One region of the Neobacillus sp. BF23-41 genome, then DNA from elsewhere that is predicted to be linked to it. Evidence: riboswitches for the same ligand, from Rfam matches in the RefSeq annotation. Region 1 holds a riboswitch; each other region holds the start of a gene.
What was found. Region 1 has a riboswitch for thiamine pyrophosphate ahead of AB7942_RS27700 (ABC transporter substrate-binding protein). Riboswitches for the same ligand answer to the same signal wherever they lie in the genome.

Region 1 (2,207 bases):
CTAATCTTTCGAAACGCGGGGTGCCGCATTGGGGCTTGATTGTTCCAGGAGCGATTGGAGTGATCGCAGCAGGATCAGCAAACTTTGCAAATGCGTTGATTATCCTATCCGTTTTTGGTGCGATTACGATGTACTGCTTAAGTATGGTTTCGTTGTTTGTGCTGCGTAAAAAGGAGCCGAATTTGGAAAGACCATTTAAGGTGAGCTACCCTGTTGTACCGGCGATTGCATTAGTATTGGGTGTTTTCTCTTTCTTCTGCGTGGTAAAATACAGCGTGTTAACGACAACTCTTCCTTTGTTTGGAGTGGAGCTGCCTTTGGCGGGTGTGATTCTGACGATTTTTGGTGTGGCGATTGTCTACTATTTCTTAGTAGGATCCAAGAAACTTCGTCCAATGTCGGAGGAGTTTGTTTCAATTGAGGATGTGACTTCTGGAGAAACAGGGACAGATGAGAAAATAGGATAACGTTCAATTGAAAAAGATGTTCCATTGGGGCGGGGCATCTTTTTTGTATTCGTTGAAATGATTGGATACAGACGGATCCTCAAATAATGCCCCTGTTCGTATAAGTTATCATGAACGAAACTAGCTCCTTACTCGTAACACCGTAGGTTAACTAGCAAAGTTATTTCGTGCAGGTGAATTAACCTCTGTTTACGTGCCAACAGAAGATGAGAACTGGATGTTTCATGATAGGAAGTATTTGTTAACAAGCATAAATAGATAAAAGCAGTTGGCATTGTCTGCCTTGACTGATATAATAGTAGGATATGAAGTGGAATACGATGTAATGTGGGGGAACCGGTGATGCCGGTTGAGATTTAGTCCGTGAGACGATGACCCTTGGAACCTGATCTGGTTGATACCGGCGGAGGGAACATATTCTTAAACAATTAATTGTTTGCTGATATGCACTCAGGTTTCTTTGCCTGGGTGCTTTATTTTGTTTAAGCAAGTTTTTGCCTTCTAACCAACACTGAGGTTTCAGCCTATTTATTTTGTTTCACTTTAGATATTATTTTTACATATGGAGGATTCAACATGAAGAAATGGCTAGTACTAGTCCTATCAGTCTTTCTAATGACTGGATGTAGCAGCAAAAAAGAAACAGAAAACGCAAAAGGAAAAAAACAACCGCTTAAAAAGGTCTCGATTGTACTGGATTGGACGCCAAATACCAATCATACTGGATTATATGTTGCAAAACAAAAAGGATTCTTTAAAAAAGAAGGCTTGGATGTGGATATTATCATGCCAGGTGAGACCGGTGCTGACCAACTAGTAGCTTCTGGCAAGTCGCAATTTGGTGTTGGCTACCAAGAAGCGATTACTCAGGCACGTATACAAGGGGTGCCGCTCGTATCGATCGCTGCAGTGATTCAGCACAATACATCAGGATTCGCTTCACCTGTTGGCAAAAAGATTCAATCTCCGAAGGATTTTGAAGGAAAAACATACGGTGGATGGGGCTCGCCAGTCGAAAAATCTGTCATCACTTCTTTAATGAAAAAGGAAAACGCCGATACTAATAAGGTGAAAATCGTGAACATGGGGGATACGGACTTTTTTACGGCTGTGAAACGAGACATCGATTTCGCTTGGATTTACTATGGATGGACTGGAGTAGAAGCAGACCTTCGTAATGAAAAAATTAATATGGTTTACTTAACAGATTACTCTGACAAACTGGACTACTATACACCTGTTTTAGAAACAAACGAAAAAATGATCGAAGAGAACCCTGAAACGGTTAAGGCGTTCGTAAATGCCGCTGCCAAGGGGTATGAATTTGCCATTAAAAACCCTGATCAAGCTGCAGATATCCTGATTAAAGCAGCACCGGATTTAGATCCAAAGCTTGTAAAGAAGAGTCAAGAATGGTTGTCTCCAAAATATCAGGATGATGCAAAGGAATGGGGAATTCAAAAGCAAGAGGTTTGGGAAAATTATGCCCAATGGATGTATGATAATAAGCTTCTTGACAAGAAATTAGATGCGAAAAAAGCATTTACAAATGAATTTTTACCAAAACACTAGGGGGTAGAAAAACATGGCGAATTCATTAATCAGCATTCAAATCATACCGAAAACAAAGGATGGAGAAGACGTCATTCCATACGTTGATGAAGCCATTAAAGTCATTGCTGAATCTGGTGTGAAATATGAGGTACACCCGTTAGAAACAACCATGGAAGGCGAACTGCA
Region 2 (2,207 bases), on a different contig from region 1:
ATCGTAAAAGAACACCAGCATGAATTGTGAAGTAATCAACACCTTGCTCCGCTTGTTCGATCAAGGTATCACGGTAAACCTCCCATGTAAGATCTTCAGCAACACCATTTACTTTTTCAAGTGCTTGATAAATGGGGACGGTGCCGACAGGAACAGCTGAGTTTCGAATAATCCATTCTCTTGTTTTATGAATGTTTTTACCTGTTGATAGATCCATAATATTATCAGCACCCCAGCGTGTCGCCCAAGTCATTTTTTCAACCTCTTGTTCGATGGATGATGAAACAGCAGAGTTACCAATATTCGCGTTAATTTTAACATGAAAATTACGTCCTATTATCATAGGTTCTGACTCTGGATGATTGATATTAGAAGGAATAATCGCTCGACCTTTTGCAACTTCTTCACGTACAAATTCAGGTTTCATATTTTCCCTTATTGCGATAAATTCCATTTCAGGAGTAATAATTCCCTTTTTTGCATAATGAAGCTGTGTGACATTTTTCCCTTTTATTGCACGTAATGGTTTGCGCTTCAAACCTGGAAACACGTTATGATTGGCACGAGGATCATTTTCTTCCTTATACCCATTATCTACAGGCTTAATTTCTCGACCTTCATATTCTTCAACATCTGATCGTTCATGAATCCATGTGCTTCGAATAGCAGGAAGACCTTTTGAAATGTCTACAGAATAATTTAGATCCGTATAAGGACCGCTTGTATCATACACGCGTACTGGAAGGTTTTCCTCTTCACCAAACGTACCTGTTGTCGGGCTTAACTCAATTTCACGCATTGGTACTTTAATATCGGATCTCGAACCTGTTACATATACTTTTTTACTTCCTGGAAAACTAGACATGATGGAAATGTTTTGTTCGTTTAATGAAGTCGTTGACATAATATATCTCTCCTTTTTTTGAATATAAAGGACGAGATAAAGAACATAACAAGTGGAAAAGCGTATAAAAGTACATCAAAAAGCCGGGCCCATAAATGGTTGGACCCGGCTAATATGTATGCAGAAGTATAGGTGCAGTAAAGTTTGTCAATTCTAACTTCCCCACGCTGGTATGATCCAGATCAGGTCCCAAGAGTCAAGAAACTTCATCGTGTTTCTTTCTCAGCCCAACTTATTGGGCACCCCTAGTTATTTATATTCAATTAAGTTACATTATATATGAGTATCGGTAAAAATGAAATACATAATATTATTTAAAGTGATATAGTCGTTTTAGATAGTATGTCTAGGATAGAGAGAAAGGTTAGATATCTTCTTGCTTGGGTTTTAAGAAGAATAATTCTTTTTTTGTACCCTAAAAAAAGAAGTCTTACTTGTGACCTGACGCTCCATAATCTTTCATTGTTATTTTTACGTTGTAGTAAATTGGAACCTCACTGAATGTTTGATCCCAATCTTTTTTGACTTTTTCCCATACTTTCGGATGCTCAATTCTTAAACGGTTTCCAAAGCCAGCAACGTCTACTCGATATTCCTTTTGCGTTTTTTTAATTGTATGAACAACCAATCGTTTTACTTCTTTTTCGGTGGATTCTTCTGCCCTTTTTAGAAATGTATTATCAAAAGAGTTACCTGAAACCACCCAATTCTCAGATAATCGCCCTTCTGATTCGATGTTTACATCAAAAGAGATATTGTTTCCCTTAACATGAGAGGTGATTTTACTTTTCATAGACTCAAGCTCATATACAATTAGCCCACTCGTCTGTTTATCAAAACTTTTCACCACACCGCCTTTCCCCTTGCCTGTTATCCATGTTATCCCCTCTAATTCCTCTTCATTTAAAAAACCACGCAGTTTTTTTGTCTTTCCTTTTATCACGGCAGCTCCTGCAAATTTCACTTCTCCATTAGCCGAGATCACATTTTGCAAAAGAAAACTGGATCCTGATTGTAGCTTACCGTCTAATTTAATAATCGAGATAGGAGGCAAAATTCTTGTCGTTCGATAGGCATTATCTACCATTCCAAACAGACGAAATGCTGGAACTTCTCCTGCTTTCTTTGATACTAGGGTATTGGTAGCTCTCCCTTTACTAATAAACATAAGGCAGCTTGGTCTAAAATCATTATCCCGAAGATATTGATCAAGTAATCGATCTAAACTATACGATCGTGCAAGTTTATCACCGATTACAATGACTTTCATGTGACTGGCATTAAAAGGAAGATCCGTTACTAA
Region 3 (2,207 bases), on a different contig from region 1:
GACGTTTTCCCTTTTCCTTTTTTCCTTCATCAGTTCATATTGTTCTAACACACCTGTCTTTGCGAGTGCGTCCACAATGACCTTCGCTAACAATCCACCGAGAATCATTCCGCTGATGACATGAATTCCTAATGTTGTAAAAAATACTTCCTTCGAGTAATAACCTAAACCGTTGGCAATTAAGTTATAAATCATGCTTCCAAGCGCTGCAAAAGCCCCCGATAGCATTAAAGTAAATAGGTTGTAACGTTTATATCCGAATATTGCGAATGCGATTTCCGCACCAATCCCTTGAAAGACACCTACTAAAAGGGCCGACAAACCAAAATGACTTCCGGTTAATAACTCCACTGCCGCCGCTGCAACCTCTGCAATAAGCGCTGCTCCTGGTTTTCGGATAATATACGCTACGATTGGACTAGCAATCACCCAAATTCCAAACATAAAACCTGCGCCCACCGGCCCGACAAGAGCTGAAATGGGAATCCAAAGCGTCGACCATCCTAAATAGATTACTCCACATGCGACCGCTAGAATCACAGCAAGAACGACTTCTTTCATCTTCCAAGTCATCGTTTCACTACCTCCATTTTCACAGGCCATTCTTCGAGTTTATAAGCCATATCCCAAAACATATATTCCAGCTGACAACTGATTAAGAAATGTTCCTTCATCTTCTCCTTCTCTCTCTCGGTTGCTGTCATTGCCCACTCATCAAGACGGGCACAAAATTTCGTGGTAATCGAATCGGTACGATTTCCATAAAAACTGATCCAATCATAAAAAGGATGAGAAGGATCTGGATTAACCTCCGTTAATAATTTTTTCCCAATTTCCCAATACGTCCACGGACATGGTAATAGCACAGCTAGAATTTCCCCTAATGTACCTTCGTGCGCAACGGTAAGCATATGACGCGTGTAATGAAGGGACGAGGGAGATAACGGATATCCATGTAATACCTCGTAAGGAACACCTGCTACTTGACAAAAGTTATTATGAGGATGGATTTCACTGTTTAAGATAAAAGAAATCTGCGTATTAAACATATCCATATCTTCACGATTCTCACACTTGGAAACCGCTATTCCATAGATGCGAATAAACGAATTCAAATATTCAAAGTCCTGTTTAACATAATGAATCAATTGTTCCTTTTGTAATTCCCCATTAGCTATCCCTTGCACAAAAGGATGTTCAAAAATCGCCTCGAAAATAGGATCTGCTTCTTTTCTTAATTCTGCTGAAAAACTCATAAAATTTTGCCCCCTTATTGGTTTTAATGGGAAGACTCTATTGGGATCAACTTAATGTTAAAAACGAAAAAACCGCCCCAAAAATGGAGCGGCTGAATAATTATATCTATCCATACACGAACTCCACTTTCCTACGCTAGTATGAACTAGATCAGGTTCAAAGGGTCCAAGATAACTCTCGTCTCAGCCATAAAAAGGCTCCCCTAGTGGTCTTCCTATTAATTTAACCTTCACTCTACACTCGCTGGTTAATGTTGTCAATCAATTAAAATCTTAATTATAAAAATAGACCAAATGGATTATAGATGCACTGAAACTCGAAGATATTTCCCATTATTATCCAGCAAATGTCGTAAGACTTGTAAAATATGTAGTAAGTGCGCGAAATTATGTAATAGGTTTCGTAAAATATGTAGTAAGAATCCAAAATTATGGAATAAGTTTCGTAAAATATATAATAAGAGTTCGAAATTATGTAATCCTGCGAAAGTAAGGCTTTTATTTGCGAAAACACAACAGCTAGTCTCTCCTCAATAAATAACTCTTTTAAAAAGGAACCATGTTTAGCCGCTGAACTAGAACATGTGCCCATACCCATAATATGAACAGCGGCTAATCTTCCGATAGTGAAATTAGATTGCGGCAAAAAAAGGAGAAGTGCGCGAACACTTCTCCCCTCTAACAACCTATTAATCTACGACAAATTTCGGGGCGTGACAGGCACATTACGCTTCCACCGTCTTTGCAATAATCGCTCCAACAACCAGACCCCATACCGGTGCACTAATATGGAAAAATGATACATTGGATAACGCGATGAGGAACGCAAATAGGGCACTTAAGCGATATTTATTTTCGGAGAAACCCAGCTGCAAACTAGAAAGAAGGACGCTGATTAACGCAAATCCTGCTAGCATCGACACAAACGCGTGGGGTAACGATTGGATAAAC
Region 4 (2,207 bases), on a different contig from region 1:
GCTGTGCAGCGACGGCCTCGATGATTTCAGCATTAAAAAGCATTCCTGTTTTCACCGCATCCGCACCGATATCCTCGCCGATCGCTTCGATCTGTTTTACGACTGCCTCAGCTGTCATTGGATAGACAGCATGGACTCCTAAAGTATTTTGTGCCGTTACTGCAGTTAATGCCGACATCCCGAAAACATCTAATTCCTGAAATGTCTTTAAATCCGCTTGAATTCCTGCTCCACCGCCGCTATCAGAACCAGCGATTGTTAATGCTTTTTTCATTCAAATTACCTCCAGTTATCGATTAAACTTTTTAAAAGAAGCATGTGAAATGATATCATCGGTAGCAACTAAAGCTAATTGGTTTAAAAATTCGATTTGGAAACTTCCAGGTCCCATTTCAACTGTTTTTGCCGCTGCCTTCTCTGCTGCGATTCCATAATACGTTAAAGCAGCCACTGAAGCTTGAAGCAGGTCCTTCTCCACTCCTGCAAACGCTCCAATCACAGAGGTTAATAAACAGCCAGTGCCTGTCACCTTCGTTAAAATTGGATGTCCATTTGACACGACATAGGTTGTTTTCCCATCCGAAACGACATCCTCTTTTCCAGTGATGACGACAAGACCATTCAATTTTTGTGCTGAAGTAATAGCTAGTTCAATGATATTTCCTTTTGCATCCCCAGCATCGACGCCCTTAATTTCCCACTTTTCACCAACCACATTGGCAATTTCGGCTGCGTTTCCTCTAATCACAGAGACATTTACCTCGTTCATAATTCTTTGCGCGGTTTCGGTTCGATAGCGGGTAGCCCCTGCACCAACCGGGTCAAATATGACGGGAACACCGGATTCATTGGCCGCTTTTCCGGCAATAATCATCGAATCTACTGTCTGTGGGTTTAATGTTCCAATGTTCAATACTAATGAACTTGCAATCTTGGCCATATCTGCTACTTCCTCGGCTGCATATGCCATGACCGGTGAGGCACCAAGGGCAAGAAGCCCATTTGCCGTAAAATTCGTAACGACCACATTGGTAATATTATGTACCAGTGGGTTAACCTTTCTAACTTCTTCCAACGTTTCATACAAACTATTTTTTTCCATCTCAATTTCCCCGTTTCTTTTTTTAAAATAAAAAAACCAGATCCAATAATGGACCTGGTTAGTTAGTCAAAGAAATAATTAACATTCACTTGGCTACTTTCCTACGCTGGTATTACCCAGATCAGGTCCGAAGGGTTGAAAATTTCTCCATTTTCTCTCAGCCTGTTTACAGGGCACCCCTAGTAGATCTAATACTTTATTTAACTAACTACATAATATTCCTATGGCACTAGAATGTAAAGGAAAAAATATCAGTTAACATAACATTATTATTGTTTGCTTTTATAAGGGAAAGTAACAATAAATGTTGTCCCTTTATCTTTTTGGGAAAGAATTTCTATCTGTCCATTTAATTTTTCCAAGCTTCGCTGCACTAATGATAAACCGATTCCGCGGTTTTCACCCTTGGTAGAATATCCTTTGATAAATAATCGATTTCTTACATCCTCATCGATTCCTTTACCTGTATCATGAACCTCTAAGGCAAGGACATCATCGTAATAGTCAAACCTTAAGGTAACTTTTTTATTTGGACGGTCCGCAACAGCATCTAGTGCATTATCGATTAAATTCCCTAGGATCGTAACCACTTCATGCGTTATTTCCTGCTGTTGTGGTTCAGGTAGACTTCCTTCCCCATCAATGATTAATTCACAGCCATTTTCCCTAGCAAAGCTAAGTTTTCCTACAATAAAACCTGCTAAAACAGGATCTTTAAAACGACTAATAACAAATTCTACCTCAGTTTGTTGGTGATCGACAATTTTGGTAATGTATGACGAGACCATTTGATAGTCTTTTATATGAATTAAACCTGATATTACATGCAGTTTATTCATGAATTCATGTGATTGGGTTCTCAGTGCTTCCGCGTATAGCTTTACACCAGTTAATTGTTCAGCTAATTGCTTGATTTCGGTTTTTTCTCGGAAGGTAGCAATCGCACCGACAATCTTTCCTTTGACAACAACCGGAACCCGATTGGTTAAAATGGTAATATGATTGATTTCTTGTTCTTGGTCTAATTGAGATTCCCCTGTTTCTAGAACGGAAGATAGCATTGAATTTGGCATGTAGTCATCCACTTTTCTTCCTAAAAAGGACC

Region 2: it holds a riboswitch for thiamine pyrophosphate, as region 1 does, so the genes downstream of both, thiC (phosphomethylpyrimidine synthase ThiC) here and AB7942_RS27700 (ABC transporter substrate-binding protein) in region 1, are expected to answer to the same signal.
Region 3: it holds a riboswitch for thiamine pyrophosphate, as region 1 does, so the genes downstream of both, tenA (thiaminase II) here and AB7942_RS27700 (ABC transporter substrate-binding protein) in region 1, are expected to answer to the same signal.
Region 4: it holds a riboswitch for thiamine pyrophosphate, as region 1 does, so the genes downstream of both, thiM (hydroxyethylthiazole kinase) here and AB7942_RS27700 (ABC transporter substrate-binding protein) in region 1, are expected to answer to the same signal.

Annotation. Positions count from the first base shown of each region.
Region 1 is NZ_JBGBPR010000037.1:18,251-20,457, forward strand. It holds gene eat (ethanolamine permease) at 1-467, shown strand, start outside; TPP riboswitch at 787-896, shown strand; gene AB7942_RS27700 (ABC transporter substrate-binding protein) at 1,044-2,039, shown strand; gene AB7942_RS27705 (thiamine-binding protein) at 2,053-2,207, shown strand, end outside.
Region 2 is NZ_JBGBPR010000007.1:151,589-153,795, forward strand. It holds gene thiC (phosphomethylpyrimidine synthase ThiC) at 1-904, opposite strand, end outside; TPP riboswitch at 1,047-1,161, opposite strand; gene AB7942_RS13410 (Ger(x)C family spore germination protein) at 1,335-2,207, opposite strand, start outside.
Region 3 is NZ_JBGBPR010000032.1:30,893-33,099, forward strand. It holds gene AB7942_RS26745 (ECF transporter S component) at 1-573, opposite strand, end outside; gene tenA (thiaminase II) at 570-1,256, opposite strand; TPP riboswitch at 1,368-1,471, opposite strand; gene AB7942_RS26755 (benzoate/H(+) symporter BenE family transporter) at 1,982-2,207, opposite strand, start outside.
Region 4 is NZ_JBGBPR010000011.1:84,887-87,093, forward strand. It holds gene thiD (bifunctional hydroxymethylpyrimidine kinase/phosphomethylpyrimidine kinase) at 1-274, opposite strand, end outside; gene thiM (hydroxyethylthiazole kinase) at 290-1,102, opposite strand; TPP riboswitch at 1,184-1,293, opposite strand; gene dcuS (DcuS/MalK family sensor histidine kinase) at 1,372-2,207, opposite strand, start outside.